3 regions of the Bradyrhizobium sp. LVM 105 genome follow, and region 3 is predicted to be linked to each of the others. Evidence: predicted binding sites of a transcription regulator. Region 3 holds the regulator's gene; each other region holds the start of a gene.
The links. The regulator PhoB, encoded in region 3, activates phosphate uptake and scavenging genes when phosphate is short. The targets are predictions, from matches to a motif close to TGTCATNNANCTGTCAT.
Positions count from the first base shown of each region.

Region 1: D6B98_RS17845 (DUF47 domain-containing protein) is a predicted target of PhoB. The motif match lies at 3,156-3,172, and genes of this name have one in related genera.
Region 2: phnC (phosphonate ABC transporter ATP-binding protein) is a predicted target of PhoB. The motif match lies at 3,605-3,621, and genes of this name have one in related genera.

Region 1 covers NZ_QZMV01000005.1:505,198-510,877, reverse strand. Annotated here, with positions in the region: gene D6B98_RS17860 (peptide chain release factor 3) at 1-978, opposite strand, end outside; gene sugE (quaternary ammonium compound efflux SMR transporter SugE) at 1,150-1,464, shown strand; gene D6B98_RS17850 (inorganic phosphate transporter) at 1,457-2,464, opposite strand; gene D6B98_RS17845 (DUF47 domain-containing protein) at 2,469-3,113, opposite strand; gene D6B98_RS17840 (branched-chain amino acid ABC transporter permease) at 3,270-4,238, opposite strand; gene D6B98_RS17835 (branched-chain amino acid ABC transporter permease) at 4,240-5,103, opposite strand; gene D6B98_RS17830 (ABC transporter substrate-binding protein) at 5,169-5,680, opposite strand, start outside.
Region 2 covers NZ_QZMV01000012.1:144,106-149,785, forward strand. Annotated here, with positions in the region: gene D6B98_RS28145 (selenium-binding protein SBP56-related protein) at 1-290, shown strand, start outside; gene D6B98_RS28150 (hypothetical protein) at 374-967, shown strand; gene D6B98_RS28155 (DUF1045 domain-containing protein) at 945-1,670, opposite strand; gene D6B98_RS28160 (alpha-D-ribose 1-methylphosphonate 5-triphosphate diphosphatase) at 1,689-2,882, opposite strand; gene D6B98_RS28165 (transferase hexapeptide repeat family protein) at 2,879-3,547, opposite strand; gene phnC (phosphonate ABC transporter ATP-binding protein) at 3,721-4,530, shown strand; gene phnD (phosphonate ABC transporter substrate-binding protein) at 4,605-5,540, shown strand; gene phnE (phosphonate ABC transporter, permease protein PhnE) at 5,614-5,680, shown strand, end outside.
Region 3 covers NZ_QZMV01000003.1:606,755-612,434, forward strand. Annotated here, with positions in the region: gene pstS (phosphate ABC transporter substrate-binding protein PstS) at 1-77, shown strand, start outside; gene pstC (phosphate ABC transporter permease subunit PstC) at 253-1,242, shown strand; gene pstA (phosphate ABC transporter permease PstA) at 1,247-2,092, shown strand; gene pstB (phosphate ABC transporter ATP-binding protein PstB) at 2,089-2,910, shown strand; gene phoU (phosphate signaling complex protein PhoU) at 2,922-3,638, shown strand; gene phoB (phosphate regulon transcriptional regulator PhoB) at 3,653-4,366, shown strand; gene D6B98_RS12385 (GcrA family cell cycle regulator) at 4,603-5,112, opposite strand; gene D6B98_RS12390 (aspartate aminotransferase family protein) at 5,571-5,680, shown strand, end outside.

The sequences.
Region 1 (5,680 bases), on a different contig from region 3:
GCGCGCGAAGGCGATGCGATCGCGGTGGTTCGGATCCATGTTGGCCTGGATCTTGAACACGAAGGCGCTCATGCGCGGATCGGTGGCCTCGACCCTGCGCTGGTCGCTGTCCTGCGCGCGCGGCTCGGGCGCGAACTTGCCGAGACCTTCCAGAAGGTCGCCGACGCCGAAATTGCGCAATGCGCTGCCGAAATAGACCGGGGTCAGATGGCCTTCGCGGAACGCCTCGAGCTCGAACGGTTTCGAGGCCTCGGTGACGAGCTCGAGCTCGTCCTTCACCGCAGCCACGTCGAGATTGGCGTTGAGCTTGGCCAGTTCCTCGATCTCGATCTGCTGCGCCGCGCCGGTCTTGGCGCCGCCGCCTTCGAGCAGGCGCACGCCGCCATTGACGACGTCGTAGGTGCCGAGGAAGTCGCGGCCGCGGCCGACCGGCCAGGTCATCGGCGTGGTGTCGAGCGCCAGCGTCTTCTCGATCTCGTCGAGCAGCTCGAACACGTCGCGGCTCTCGCGGTCCATCTTGTTGATGAAGGTGATGATCGGGATGTCACGCAGGCGGCACACTTCGAACAGCTTGCGGGTGCGCGCCTCGATGCCCTTGGCGGCGTCGATCACCATGACGGCGGAATCGACCGCGGTGAGCGTGCGATAGGTGTCTTCCGAAAAGTCCTCGTGGCCCGGCGTGTCCAGCAGGTTGAAGACGAGGCCCTCGAACTCGAAGGTCATGACCGAGGTCACGACCGAGATGCCGCGCTCGCGCTCGATCTTCATCCAGTCCGAGCGCGTGTTGCGCCGCTCGCCCTTGGCCTTGACCTGACCGGCCAGGTTGATGGCGCCGCCGAACAGCAGCAGCTTCTCGGTCAGCGTGGTCTTGCCGGCGTCAGGATGCGAGATGATCGCAAAGGTGCGCCGCCGCGCGACTTCCGCGGCAAGCGGGGAACGGGCCGGCGATTCGGCATTGGTGGTGGCGATGTCGGACATGGCCGCAGCGTTTGGCAGGGAAAATGGGCCTGATCAAGCCTCAATTGGCGATTGCGGAGCCCTTCGGCCAGCCCCATATCGGCTTGACCATCGATCTTGGGGAAGGACGGCCTTCCCGCTCGTCAGCATATCAGCCCGCGGGGACGACCCTGCCTTGAATGGAGGGTCGCCATGGCCTGGAGCATCCTGTTCGTCGCCGGGCTTCTCGAGATCACCTGGGCAATCGGCCTGAAATACACCGAGGGCTTTAGCAGGCTTGTTCCGTCAATCGTCACGCTGGCGGCCATGGCCGGCAGCGTCATCCTGCTCGGCCTCGCGCTCAAGTCGCTGCCCGTCGGAACCGCCTATGCGGTGTGGACCGGGATCGGCGCGGTCGGCACCGCGACGCTGGGCATCGTCCTGTTCGGCGAGCCGGCCACGGCCCTGCGTCTTGCCAGCATCGGCCTGATCGTCGCCGGGATCGTCGGTCTGAAGCTCGTCACTTGACGAAGATCTGGACCGCCCACCACGTCAGCGCCGCGACGATGGCCGAGGCCGGAATCGTGATCACCCAAGCATAGACGATCGAGCTTGCCACGTTCCAGCGCACCGCCGAGACGCGGCGGGCCGCGCCGACGCCGACGATGGCGCCGGTGATGGTGTGCGTGGTCGAGACGGGAACGCCGAGGAAGGTCGCCATGAACAGGGTCGCCGCGCCTCCCGTCTCGGCGCAGAAGCCCTGCATCGGCGTCAATTTCGTGATGCGCAGGCCCATGGTGCGGACGATGCGCCAGCCGCCCATCAAGGTGCCCAGCGCCATCGCCGCCTGGCAGGACAGCACCACCCAGAACGGCACGGAAAACTCGCTGCCGAGATGGCCCTGCGAATACAGCAGCACCGCGATGATGCCCATGGTCTTCTGCGCGTCGTTGCCGCCATGGCCGAGCGAATAGAGCGAGGCGGAGACGAATTGCAGAATGCGGAAGGCGCGATCGACCGCGAACGGCGTCGAGCGCACCGAGGCCCACGACACGATCGCCACCAGCATCATCGCGAGCAGGAAGCCGACCAGTGGCGACAGCACGATTGCCAGCACCGTCTTGGTCAATCCGCTCCATACCGCGGCCGAGATCCCGGCCTTGGCCATGCCGCCGCCGATGAGCCCACCGATCAGCGCGTGCGAGGACGAGGACGGGATGCCGAGCGCCCAGGTCACCAGGTTCCAGACGATGGCGCCGACCAGGGCGGCGAAGATCACCTGGGCGTCGACGATCGCGGGATCGATGATACCGGTGCCGATGGTCTGGGCGACGTGCAGGCCGAACACCATGAAGGCAATGAAATTGAAGAACGCGGCCCAGAACACCGCATATTGCGGCCGCAACACGCGGGTCGAGACGATGGTCGCGATCGAATTGGCGGCGTCGTGCAGGCCGTTCAGGAAGTCGAACAGCAGAGCGACGGCGATCAAGCCGACCAGGATGGGAAGACCCAACGCTGCATCCACGGCCCTAGACCTGCTCGATGACGATGCTGTTGATCTCGTTCGCGACGTCGTCGAAACGATCGGCCACCTTCTCAAGGTGGTCGTAGATCTCGACGCCGACGATGAAGTCCATCGCATTGCCGTCGCGATGCTTCAGGAACAGCTCCTTCAGCCCGATGTCGTGGAGATCGTCGACGCGGCCCTCCAGCTTGCCCAGCTCTTCCGTGATCGCGGTGAGCATGGCCACGTTCGGGCCGATCGATTGCATCAGCGGCAGCGCACGGCCGACCAGATTGGCGCATTCGATCAGGAGCCCGCCGATCTCGCGCATCGGCGGCTCGAAGGTACGGACCTCGAACAGCATCACGGCCTTGGCCGTCTGCTGCATCTGGTCGATGGCGTCGTCCAGCGATGTGATCAGGTTCTTGATGTCGCCACGGTCGAACGGGGTGATGAAGGTGCGGCGCACCGCCGTCAGCACCTCGCGGGTGATGTTATCGGCATCGTTCTCGAACTGGTTGACGCGCTGGCAGTAGACCGGCGTCTCCTCGCCTCCATTGAGCATGCCCTGGAGCGCGATCGCGCCCTGGATCACTGTCTGGGCATGCCGGTCGAACAGGTCGAAGAACCGCTCTTCCTTGGGCAGGAATGCACGAAACCATCGCATCATGGGGATAGGCTACCGGTTGGAAAATGCGCCGGCCCGAAGGGCCGTCATGAAACTGTCATAGACCATTTTCGAGCCGCGCGCGTGTCATCTCGCGCCTGCGATGCCGGATCATCCACCGGATTATCGCACCAATAAAATTGGTGCGATATCAATCGTTTAGAGCGATCTCCGGAAGTAATGCGCGATTTCACCGACGACGCCGCGGCGGAAGGTGAGCACGCAAACCACGAAGATCGCGCCCTGGATCACCGTCACCCACTGGCCGAAACCCGCCAGATATTGCTGCATGGCGATGATCACGAAGGCGCCGACCACGGGGCCGAAGATGGTGCCGAGGCCGCCGACCAGCGTCATCAGCACGACCTCGCCGGACATCGACCAATGGACGTCGGTGAGCGAGGCGTTCTGCGCCACGAACACTTTCAGCGCACCGGCAAAACCGGCCAGCGTGCCTGAAAGCACGAAGGCCAGGAACTTGTACTGGTCGGTCCGGTAGCCGAGCGAGATCGCCCGCGGCTCGTTCTCGCGGATCGCCTTCAGCACCTCGCCGAACGGCGAGTTGATGATGCGGAAGATCAGGAGGAAGCCGGCGAGGAACCCGACCAGCACGACGTAATACAGCACCGTCGGCTTGGACAGATCGAAGATGCCGAACATGTGTCCCTGCGGGATGCCCTGGATGCCGTCCTCACCGTGGGTAAACGGGGCCTGGAGGTAGATGAAGTACAAGAGCTGCGACAGCGCCAGCGTGATCATCGAGAAGTAGATGCCCTGGCGGCGGATCGAGATGTAGCCCGTGACGAGCGAGAGCACGAAAGCCGCGGCGATGCCGACGAGGATGCCGAGCTCGGGCGGCAAGGCCCAGACCTTCAACGCATGCGCGCTGCAATAGCCGGCGGTGCCCAGGAACATCGCGTGGCCGAACGACAACAGCCCGCCATAGCCGACCAGCAGGTTGAAGGCACAGGCGAGCAGCGCAAAGCACAGCGCCTGCATGACGAAGAACGGATAGACGCCCGTGAACGGCACCGCCGCGAGCAGCAGCGCCATCATCACGAAAACGATCATCTCGTCGCGCATCGCGCGAGGGGTCACCGGCAGCGTGTCGTCCGTCAGGGTTGTCATATCAGGCCGCCCTTCCCGTCAATCCCGTTGGCTTCACCAGGAGCACCAGCACCATCAGCACGAACACGACGGTGTTGGAGGCCTCGGGGTAGAAATATTTGGTCAGACCCTCGATCACCCCGAGCGCGAAGCCGGTGATGATGGAGCCCATGATCGATCCCATGCCGCCGATCACGACCACCGCGAACACGACGATGATGAGGTCGGCGCCCATCAGCGGCCGCACCTGGTTGATCGGCGCCGAGAGCACGCCGGCGAGCGCGGCGAGGCCGACGCCGAGACCGTAAGTGAGCGTGATCATGCGCGGCACGTTGATGCCGAAGGCGCGCACCAGCGTCGGATTTTCAGTGGCGGCGCGCAGGTATGCGCCGAGCTGGGTCTTCTCGATCAGGAACCAGGTCGCAAGGCACACGACCAGCGAGAACACGACCACCCAGCCGCGATAGACGGGCAAGAACATGAAGCCGAGATTCATGCCGCCCTTGAGCTGGTCCGGAATGGCGTAAGGCAGGCCGGACGAGCCGAAATAGTTCTGGAACACGCCCTGCACGATCAGCGCGATGCCGAAGGTCAGGAGCAGTCCGTAGAGATGATCGAGCCCGGTCAGCCATTGCAGCATGGTCCGCTCGAGGATCATGCCGAAGATGCCGACGATGATGGGCGCAAGCAGCAACGCCCACCAATAGTTGATGCCGCCGATATTCAGCAGGAAATAGGCGACGAAGGCGCCCATCATGTAGAGCGCGCCATGGGCGAAATTGATGATGTTGAGCATGCCGAAGATCACGGCAAGCCCGAGACTGAGCAGCGCGTAGAACGAGCCGTTGATCAGTCCCACCAGTAGCTGAGCGTATAGAGCCTGCATCGATCAATCTCGTACCCGGTCTCGTTATGCCATTTCATTCTGCCGCGCCCGCGGGCGCGGCCAACTCACTTCTTCACCAGGGGACAGGCGCTTTCCGACAGCGGCCGGAAGGCCTGCTCGCCGGGGGTCGTGCCGATCAGCTTGTAATAGTCCCACGGTCCCTTGGATTCCTCGGGCTTCTTCACCTCGAAGAGATAGGCCGGATGCAGCTTGCGGCCGTCAGCGCGGATCGTGCCCTTGCCGAACAGCGCGTCGTCCGTCGGCATCTCCTTCATCTTGGCGACGACCTTGGCGCCGTCATGCGGATTGCCGCCCATGGCCTCCAGCGCCTTGAAATAGTGCAGCAGGCCCGAATAGACGCCGGCCTGCACCATCGAAGGCATCGCCTTGTTCTTCATGCGCTCGGAGAAGCGCTTGGAGAACGCGCGTGTCCCGTCGTTCATGTCCCAGTAGAAGGTCTCGGTGAAGTTCAGGCCCTGCGCCACCTTCAGCCCGAGCGCGTGCACGTCTGTGATGAAGAGAAGCAGACCCGCAAGCTTCTGGCCGCCCGAGACGACGCCGAACTCCGCCGCCTGCT
Region 2 (5,680 bases), on a different contig from region 3:
GCACCCCCCATCCGAATGGCAAGGCCTTTGCGGCGGGCCCGCAAATGGTCGAGATCAGCCGTGACGGCAGGCGCGTGTATTGGACCAATTCGCTCTATTCCACCTGGGACGACCAGTTCTATCCCGACGGGGTTCCGGGCGTGGAAGTCATGGCCAATGTCGGTCGCAACGGCGGCCTCGAGCTCGACAAGGATTATTTCGTGAGCTTCCCCGACGGATATCGTGCGCACCAGATCAGGCTCGAGGGCGGCGACTGTTCGACGGACTCCTTTTGCTACCCGTCGGTCTAGATGGGACCCATGCGAACCCGGCGCTCGGCTGGCTGTGGCTCGCGCTTGCCGCGAGCGGTCTCTACCACGGGATCAATCCGGGAATGGGATGGCCGCTCGCCGTGTCTGCCGGGCTCATGGACAAGAGCCCGCGCGCGCTCTTCCGTGCATTGTGGGCCTTGGCGGCCGGGCATCTCCTGGCAACATTTCTCGTGCTGCTGCCATTCGCGTTCCTGCTCGTGCTGGCCGAGTGGCAGCGTCCGATCCAGATCGGTGCGAGCCTTCTCGTCATCGGCTTCGGCGTCTATCGGCTGATCGACCGGCGCCATCCGCGCGCGCTGGCACGAATTCCGCCGACGCAATTGGCGCTCTGGTCATTTGCCGTCGCCATTGCCCACGGCGCCGCCCTGATGCTCGTGCCGATCTATCTCGGGCTCTGCCGGGCTTTCGAGCTCGATGCCGGCCACGAGGCGGCGGGCGAGCTGATGAAGGCAAGTCTCGGGATGGCGGTGCTGGTGTCCGTGGTGCACGTTGCCGCCATGGTCAGCGCCGGCGGGTGTCTGGCGTGGCTGGTCTACCGTTATCTGGGGTTGAAGTTCGTCTCGCGAAGCTGGTTCAATCTTGACGCAGTCTGGGCGACCAGCCTCGTCCTGGTTGGCGCGGTGGCGCTCGCCTTCAATCTCTTGAGCTGGCGCTGAAGTCCACCCGCGCCAATCCCCACTCGCCGATGATGCGAAACCGGGCCCTTGCGTCATCCTGCCTGAACAGCGCGATGCGGTCGATCTCGAGTGTCTCGATCCTCAGCGTCGCAAACCGCGCGCGCAGCATCTCCAGGATCGGCCCGCGCCGCTCCGCATCCAGCCGTCCGGTCAGCGTCATGTGGAAGCGGAATTCTTCCATCACGTAAGGATAGCCCCAGCGGTCGAGATAGTCGCGCTGCCGTTCGCTCAGCTTCTCCGGCTTACGCCGCGCGCGATCTTCCGCGGTCAGGGCGGGGCGAAACAGATCGAAATCGCGGACGCAATCGGCGGCGAGCTCTTGAAGCGTATCGACCGGCTCGGCTGGAATGACGGCGATGAAACCGCTGATGGCATCGACGACAGGCCGGATCACGGGATGCGGCCGCGTCTTGCCGGCGAAGGTCGCGCAGGCTTCCATCAGCCCGGCTTCGGTCTTGCCCGATGCCAGCGCCATCGGCGCCTTCAGCGTGGCATGAAAGCCGTATTTGCGGGGATCGGCGCTAAGGTCGCGCCAATCGGGCGCGACCTCCAGCGCCTCGCGCGGAAACGGCAGTTCGTTGCCGGTATAGGCATCGTAGCCGAGCAGCTCGGCGCCGAAGCGGGAGAGGGGGCTGTCGCTGCCGGCGGCAAAATAGATCGCGTAGCGGGGAAGATCTGTCATCGCCCGAGCATAGCCGGTTTAGGCCGCGACGACAGCTTCGCGCGGCATCGCTGCCGCGGCGAGCAGCCGTGTGGCATCGGTGAGATGGACGAGCTTGCCGCCTGATATCACCGCGATCAGCCGCGGCCGCAGCGGTGCAGTGTCGTCGACCAGCAGAATGTCGGCGCGGCGGCCTTGCGCGAGCACGCCGCGATCGGTGAGGCCGGTCGCGCGCGCAGGGCCGGCGGAGACCAGATTCCAGGCCTCCGTCAGCGGCAGCACGCCATCGGCGGCGAGCCGGAACGCGGCGAGCAGCTGCGCGGGATAATAATAATCCGAGGCCAGCACCGAGCAGAGCCCCTTGGCGATCATGTCGGAGGCCTTGGTCCAGCCGGTGTGGCTGCCGCCGCGCACGACGTTCGGCGCGCCATAGACGATGGCGTCGCCGTGGCTTGCCGCCGCCCGCGCCGTCTCCTCGTTGATCGGAAACTCCGCGATGTCAGCGCCGAGCTCGCGAAACTCTCGGCGCATCGCCGGCGTCGCGTCGTCGTGCGAGAGCATCCGCACCTCGGCGGCGCGGGCCGCGGCGGCCAGACGCGCAACGGAAGCCGGCACCTCGTCGGCGCGCGACGTCACGCGTTCAACCAGGCGATCGAATTCCTCGCCCGACAGTCCGGTGCGCTCCACCATGCGGTTGCGCTTGCGCGGCTTGGCCATGTCGGCGACCGTGCCGTCCATGTGGTCGTTGAAGGCGAACAGGTCGACGCGGCCTTCCATGAGCCATTGCGCGATCTCGGCTTCGGCCTCGAGATTGTAGGTCTCGTGCCGCAGATGGAAGCGGGTGTCGGCGGCGAATTGCGGACGCTGCCGTTCGATCGCCTCCATCAGGCCGCGCGCATTGTCGGCGCTGCGCAAGCCCGGCTCCCAGGAGCAGGTGGTGGCGTGGAACACCGTGGTGATGCCGTTGCTGATGGCCTGGCGGTCGCTGTCGGCGAGCGCGACGTCGATCGGGAAGTCGACACCGGCACGCGGCATCATCTGCCGCTCGAACGCATCGCCATGCAGATCGACGATGCCGGGCAGCACCAGCAGGCCCCGCGCGTCGATCGCCAGCCGCGCCCGGCCGCGCGCAGCGTCCATCGCAGTGATGTCCTGCCCGGACACCGCCAATGACGTTTCGACGAGTTCGGCGCCGATCAGGGTCCGGCCGCCTTCAAGGAAGATGTCTGTCACGCGACCGCGCTTCGTTCACTGGGAGGATTGGCGAGAGATCTCGCTCGTGCTTCATATGCCGCAAGAAAATCTTCAATCCCGAGCTTGCGGAAATCGGGCAGGGCCTCGCGCAATTTGTCGTGATCCCAGTCCCACCAGGCCAGCCGCGCAAGCCGCCCGGCAATCTCCTCGGAGAACCGTCGCCGCACGATTCGGGCCGGATTGCCGGCGACGATGGTGTAGGCCGGCACGTCCCTGGTGACGATGGCGCCGGCCGCGATCACCGCGCCGGTGCCGATGTTGCGGCCCGGCAGCACGATCGCGCCGTGGCCGATCCAGACGTCGTGGCCGATATGGACGTGATGCTGGCGCCGCCAGTCGAAGAACTCGGTATCGTCGCTCTCGCCTTCGAAGTAAGCGCTGGAGCGATAGGTGAAATGCGCCTGCGTCGCGCGGTGCATCGGATGGTTGCCGGGATTGATGCGCGTCATCGCCGCGATCGAGCAGAATTTTCCGATCGTACTGTAGGTGATCTGCGAATCGTTCACGACATAGGAGTAATCGCCCATCGCCACTTCGTGCAGGATGGTGCGCGCGCCGACCTCGGTATAGGCGCCGAGCCTGACCTCATGCAGCTTGGCCGAGGGATCGATGGTCGGCTGAACTGAAAGAGCTTTGGCGGCCATGTCGAATCCGAAGTCTGGGGACGGGCGTATCTCTTCGAGCGGCTTGATGACGATGTCATGACACCATGATGACAGGGGATGAGCTGTGCAGGATCGCCGCACCGCAACGTCCCTGTCACACAAGTGTTAAGCGCCGGCGTTAGCGATTGGCTCCAGTTAATCTGGAGCCCTGCATGCTGGTTGTGGAAGGTCTGACGTGTCGCTTCGGCGCGAAAGCCGCGGTGGACGGTGCCTCGTTTCAAATTTCCCCCGGCGGCTTCGTCGGTGTGATCGGACGGTCCGGCGCCGGCAAATCGACCCTGCTGCGGAGCATCAACCGCCTGGTGACCCCGACCGAGGGACGCATCCTGTTCGGCGGGATCGACGTCACCGCGCTGCGCGGCAAGGAGCTGCGGCAATGGCGGGCGCGCTCGGCGATGATCTTCCAGCAGTTCAACCTGGTCGGCCGGCTCGATGTCCTCACCAACGTCCTGATGGGACGGCTTGCGACGATGCCGGCCTGGCGTTCGCTGTCGCAAGTGTGGCCGGAGCAGGACAAGGCGCTGGCGATGTCGGCGCTCGAACAGTTCGACATCGCTTCGCTCGCCGCGCAGCGCGCCGACCAGCTCTCCGGCGGTCAGCAGCAGCGCGTCGCGATCGCGCGCGCATTGGTGCAGCAGCCCGACATCATCCTCGCCGACGAGCCGATCGCTTCGCTCGACCCGCGCAACACCAAGATCGTGATGGATGCGCTTTTGCGCATCAACAAGCATTTCGGCATCACCGTGCTCTGTAACCTGCATTCGCTCGATCTCGCCCGCAGCTATTGCGATCGCCTGATCGGCATGGCGCAGGGCCGCGTGGTGTTCGACGGCGCGCCGGCCGCGCTGACAGATCACGTCGCACGCGAGCTCTACGATCTCGAAGCCGCCGATGTCATGGGTGCCATGCCTGTGCCGGCGCCCGCGGGCGTCCCCGCGCTCGGAACGGCCGCGGCCGCCTGAGCGAAATCTGTTTCGTTGCAAGTCTTCGTTGCAAGTCTTTGCGTCAACCGACCCCAACCGATGAAGAGGGTATCATGATTACTCGCAGACTGGTCCTTGCCGGCGCCGCCGCGCTCGCGTTCACGACTTCAGCCCTGGCCGCCGACTGGAAAGCGAAATATCCCGAGCTGACCTTCGCGGTCGTGCCGGCCGAGAACGCCTCCGGCGTCACCGAGCGCTGGGCGCCGTTCATGAGCTATCTCTCCAAGGAGCTGGGCGTGAAGGTGACGCTGCGCATCGCCAATGACTACGCCGCCGTGATCGAAGGCCAGCGCGCCGGCAACATCCACATTGCCAGCTACGGCTCGGCTGCGTTCGCCCGCGCCCGCCTGACCGGCGTCAAGTCCGAGGCCTTCGCCAACGACGTCAACGCCGACGGCTCGACCGGCTATTATTCGGTGTTCTTCGTCAAGGCGAGCAGCCCCTACAAGACCCTCGATCAGCTCAAGGGCAAGAACCTTGGCCTGGTCGATCCGAACTCGACCTCCGGCAACAACGTGCCGCGCTTCGAGCTCGACAAGATGGGCATCCACGATGCCGACACCTATTTCAGCAAGGTCGTCTTCACCGGCAGCCACGAGAACGCGATGCTGGCGTTGTCGCAGGGCACGGTCGACGTCGCCGCCAACCAGTGGACCAGCGACGACGATTCCACGCTGGCGCAGATGCTGACGAAGGGCATGCTGAAGAATGCCGACGGCTCGGCGATGAAGAAGGACGACTTCCGCATCGTCCACAAATCGGCGCCGATCATCAACGGCCCTTATGCTTTCAACTCCGACCTGCCGGAAGACGCCAAGGCCGCCATTGTGAAAGCTTTCTTCGACGCGCCGGCCAAGGACAAGGCCGCGTTCGATCGCCTCTCCGACGGCCAGAAGAAGGGCTTTCATCCCGCCACCACCAAGGATTGGGATGGCACGATCGAGCTGATCAAGTTCGTCGACGCCCTGCGTAAGAAGAAGGCGTCCTGAGTATCAGGACAATGCCACTGGAGCCGGGTCGAACGACCCGGCTCTTTCTTTGACGGGACCTGATCTCGAGCCCATGACAACAGCGGTTTCGATCCTTCCCGAGCAGCAGCTCGCCGTGCTCAACGCCGCCTATCGCCAGG
Region 3 (5,680 bases):
AACTCGACTACATCCCGATGCCGGACAGCGTCGTCCAGCAGATCGAGAAGACTTGGGCTGCCGAGATCAAGAGCTGAGACCATCAGCTCTCGTGTCCCGGACGCGGCGCAGCACGCAAGTGCTGCTCCGCAGAGCCGGGACCACAAGAACTGGGCCCCGGATCAGCGGCGCACCGCTGCGCGCTGCACCGCATCCGGGGCACGAGACCAATAAAAAGTGTATTCTTTGGTACAGGGGATCGGCGTGGCAGAAATGGCCGTTCAGAGCGATGTGATCGACGACGCCGGACCGTATGACCGCGCCAAGGCCTTGAGCGCGTTCAAGCTCGGCGACGTCACCTTCTACTGGATCACGCGGTTGTCCGCGATCTCGGTGCTGCTCATTCTCGGCGGCATCATCATCTCGCTGATCGTCGGCGCGTTCCCGGCGATCAAGGAATACGGCCTCTCCTTCCTCTGGACGCAGCGCTGGGCGCCGTCGGCCGATCCGCCCGTGCTCGGCGCGCTCGGACCGATGTACGGCACGCTCGTCACCTCCTTCATCGCGATGCTGATCGCCATTCCCGTCGGCCTCGGCATCGCCATCTTCCTCACCGAGCTCTGCCCGCAATGGCTGCGCCGCCCGATCGGCATGGCGGTCGAGCTGCTCGCCGGCATCCCATCGATCATCTACGGCATGTGGGGCTTCTTCGTGCTGGGCCCGTTCCTGGCCAACACCTTCCAGCCCTTTATGATCAGGGTCTTCGACGGCGTCCCGGTGCTGGGCGCGATCTTCGCAGGTCCCCCGTCCTATCTCAGCCTGTTCAACGCCGCGCTGATCCTCGCCATCATGGTGCTGCCCTTCATCACCTCGATCTCGGTCGACGTGTTCAAGACGGTGCCGCCGGTCCTGAAGGAAGCCGCCTACGGCGTCGGCTGCACCACCTGGGAAGTCGTCCGCAGCGTGGTGATCCCCTACACCCGCGTCGGCATCATCGGCGGCGTCATGCTGGCGCTGGGCCGCGCGCTCGGCGAGACCATGGCGGTGACCTTCATCATCGGCAACTCGTTCCGGATCTCCTCCTCGATCTTCGCCCCGGGTACCACGATCTCGGCGGCGATCGCGTCCGAGTTCGCCGAGAGCGACGGCCTGCATCAGTCCGGCCTGATCCTGCTCGGCCTGCTGCTGTTCGTGCTGACATTCTTCGTGCTCGCGGCCGCGCGGCTGATGCTGATGCGGCTGGAAACCAAGGCCGGGAAGTGAAGCCATGAACCCGATCTATGCACGCCGCCGCCGCTGGGACATCGTCATCCGCGGCCTCTGCATCGCCGCCGCCGCCTTCGGCGTCACCTGGCTCGCGCTGATCCTGGTCACGCTGCTCTACAACGGCATCAGCGGCCTGAACCTGGAGCTATTCACCGCGGACACGCCGCCTCCGGGCTCGACCGACGGCGGCCTGCGCAATGCCATCGTCGGCTCGATCATCATGACCGCGATCGGCGTCGGCATCGGCGCGCCGCTCGGCCTGTTCGCCGGTACCTACCTCGCCGAGTACGGCCGCAACGACAAGCTGACCTCGGTGATCCGCTTCATCAACGACATCCTGCTCTCGGCGCCTTCGATCATCATCGGCCTGTTCATCTACGGCGCGGTGGTGGTGCCGATGCGGGGCTTCTCGGCGATCGCGGGCGCGCTGGCGCTCGCCGTGATCGTGATCCCGGTCGTGGTGCGCACCACGGAGGACATGCTGCTGCTGGTGCCGAACCCGCTGCGTGAAGCCGCCAGCGCACTCGGCCTGCCGCGCTCGCTGGTGATCAAGCGCATCGCCTACCGCGCGGCCCGCTCCGGCCTCATCACCGGCGTGCTGCTCGCCACCGCCCGCGTCGCCGGCGAGACCGCGCCGCTGCTGTTCACCGCGCTGTCCAACCAGTTCTTCAGCCTCGGCCTGGACAAGACGATGGCCAACCTGCCGGTGACCATCAACAACTTCGTGCAGAGCCCCTACGCCTATTGGAAGCAGCTCGCCTGGAGCGGTGCGCTGCTGATCACCCTGACTGTGCTTGCCCTGAATATTGGCGCCCGCATCCTTGGTGCCGAGAGGACCGCAAAATGAGTGAAATGTCTGTTTCCGTCAGCGCGCCGAGCGTTCATCCCGGCTCGCAGCCGCTGCCTGAGGCGCCTGCCAAGGTCACCGCGCGCAACCTGAATTTCTACTACGGTGAGCACCACGCGCTGAAGAACATCAATCTGGCGCTCGGCACCAACCGCGTCACGGCCTTCATCGGCCCGTCCGGCTGCGGCAAGTCGACCCTGCTGCGCATCTTCAACCGGATGTACGACCTCTATCCGGGGCAGCGCGCCACCGGCCAGCTGCTGCTCGACCACACCAACATCCTCGATCCCAAGCTCGACCTCAACCTGCTGCGCGCCCGGGTCGGCATGGTGTTCCAGAAGCCGACGCCGTTTCCGATGACGATCTACGAGAACATCGCTTTCGGCATCCGCCTCTACGAGAAGATCTCGAAGTCCGAGATGGACGACCGCGTCGAGAAGGCGCTGCGCGGCGGCGCGCTGTGGAACGAGGTCAAGGACAAGCTCAACGCCTCCGGCCTGTCGCTCTCCGGCGGCCAGCAGCAGCGCCTCTGCATCGCCCGCACCGTCGCGGTGCGGCCCGAGGTGATCCTGTTCGACGAGCCGTGCTCGGCGCTCGACCCGATCTCGACCGCCAAGGTCGAGGAGCTGATCCAGGAATTGTCCGAGAACTACACGATCGCGATCGTCACCCACAACATGCAGCAGGCGGCGCGCGTCTCCGACAAGACCGCCTTCATGTATCTCGGCGAGCTGATCGAGTTCGACGACACCAGCAAGATCTTCACGTCGCCGACCGACCGGCGGACGCAGGACTACATCACCGGCCGGTTCGGCTGAGGAGACGCAATATGGGTACTGAACATACCGCAAAGGCCTTTGACACCGACCTCCAGGAGCTCACCCGCCTGGTCGCCGAGATGGGCGGGATCGCCGAGCGCATGATCGTCGATTCCGTCGATGCGCTGATCCGTCGCGATGTCGCGCTCGGCCAGCGCGTCGTCGCCATCGACGCCGATCTCGACGCGCTGCAGAAGCGCATCGAGGAGCGCGCCGTGCTCACCATCGCCCGCCGCCAGCCGATGGCGGTGGACCTGCGCGAGATCGTCGGCGCCATGCGGGTTGCGACCGATCTCGAGCGCATCGGCGACCTCGCCAAGAACATGGGCAAGCGCGTCGCCGCGCTGGAGACCGACTTCCATCCGCTCAAGCTGTTCCGCGGCCTGGAGCACATGACCGACCTGGTGCAGCAGCAGGTCAAGTCGGTGCTCGACGCCTATGCCGCGCACGATCTGCCGGCGGCGATGGCGGTGTGGAAGGGCGACGAGGAAGTCGACGCGATCTGCACCTCGTTGTTCCGCGAGCTCCTCACCTACATGATGGAGGATCCGCGCAACATCTCGTTCTGCATCCATCTGATGTTCTGCGCCAAGAACATCGAGCGCATCGGCGACCACGCCACCAACATCGCCGAGACCGTGTTCTACATGATCGAGGGCCAGGCGATCACCGACAAGCGGCCGAAGGGCGACATGACGAACTTCGCCACGACGATCCCGAATACCTAAGGAGCGACGACACCATGGGCGCACGCATTATGGTGGTTGAGGACGAGGAAGCTCTCACCGAGCTGCTGCGTTACAACCTCGAAGGCGACGGCTATGACGTCGAGACGGTGATGCGCGGCGACGACGCCGACACCCGCCTCAAAGAGCACATTCCCGATCTGATCGTGCTCGATTGGATGCTGCCGGGCCTCTCCGGCATCGAGCTGTGCCGGCGCCTGCGCACCCGGCCCGAGACCAAGCAGCTGCCCATCATCATGCTCACCGCGCGCGGCGAGGAGAGCGAGCGGGTGCGGGGTCTTGCGACCGGCGCCGACGATTACATCGTCAAGCCGTTCTCGGTGCCGGAGCTGCTGGCGCGCGTGAAGGGCCTCTTGCGCCGCGCCAGTCCCGAGCGGCTCGCCACCGTGCTCGCCTATGGCGACATCGAGCTCGACCGTGACAAGCGCCGCGTCGCGCGCTCGGGCCGCCCGATCGATCTCGGCCCGACCGAATATCGCCTGCTGGAGTTCTTCCTGGAGCATCCCGGCCGGGTGTTCTCGCGTGAGCAGCTGCTCGACAGCGTCTGGGGCCGCGACATCTACATCGACGAGCGCACCGTCGACGTCCATATCGGCCGCCTGCGCAAGCTGCTCAATCTCGGCCGCGAGCAGGATCCGATCCGCACCGTCCGCGGCGCCGGCTACGCACTGGACGATCGCTTCGCCAAGGCGGAGCAGGCGTCGGGTTAGCAGGCGTTGGGTGTAGCGGCTGTAGCCGCACTCTCCGTGTCGTCCCGGACAAGCGTCAGCGCAGATCCGGGACCCATAACCACAGGACGTGGTTTGGCGAAGACTCGGAGTCACCATCTCGCGCAACAATTGCGCCCTGTGGTTATGGATCCCCGCGTTCGCGGGGATGACACCGAGTCATTGGAGCCGTCATCGTGTGACGGCTGCAGTCTAGGCGATCAGTTAATTCCGCGAGCTCACCGCGTGGGCTTCGCCGGTGCGCGGCGGCGATCGGCTGCCGGCTGATACGCCACGCGCGAGTGCTGGGCGCAATAGGGCAGGCCGGACAGCGCCTTGCCGCCGCAGAAGAAGAAATCCGGGCTCGAGGGATCGCCGACCGGCCAGTGGCAGGTCGCCTCGTTCAATTCGAGCAGCGACAGCCGCTGGCTCATCGGCACCACGTTGTCGTAGGTGACGGGCTCGGCCTCGATCTCGACCTCGAAGGCCTGCGCCAGCGCGGTGTTGCCGCGCGCGATGGGGCGGGTCACCCGCATCATGTGCTGGGCGGGACGCGCCTTGCGCGGCCGGGGCGCGGCCGACGAAGGGCTCTTGGCGCGGCCGGACAGGCCGAGCCTGTGCACTTTGCCGATCACGGCATTGCGGGTCACATTGCCGAGCTCTGCTGCGATCTGGCTGGCCGAAAGTCCGGCCTCCCAGAGCTTTTTCAGCTGCTCGACGCGATCGTCGGACCAGGTCAAAACCGTCATTGCACCCTTTCCCTCGCCGCGCGGCTGCCATCCTGGGGCCTTCGCAGCGATTGTCTAAGCCTTCAAAAACCCGTGCCGCCAGAATCCCTTAAGGCTCGCCGGGCGCGCTCAAGACGCCCGAACGTTTACGCCGGTACATGAGGACTTAAGGGATCAGAACTGCTGCACGAGATGTCGTATCTGACAGTCCAAACGCTACAATATGGCGTGACTCCCGCGCAAGAGTCCGCCGACTCGCGTCCACATGTTCCGTGGTGAAAAACCCGCAAAATCGGCACCGCAAGACTACGGATTCAGCGTTTCGCGGGGCTTTCCGGGCGGCATTGACACCCGTTTCACCAGGCCTAAGATGGTCGCGCGTGCCGCCCTTAAAAGGCGGCACGTTTCGTTTTCCGGGCCGGTCAATGGTGCGTTGCGCAAAGCACGCCTCACACCGTCCGCAACATCAAGTGGCCGTCATGACTAACAGCGCAGCCCCGCATTTGCTCCCCGTTTTCGCCAGGGCCAACCTCGGTTTCGAACGCGGCGAAGGCTGCTGGCTGATCGCGACCAATGGCGATCGCTATCT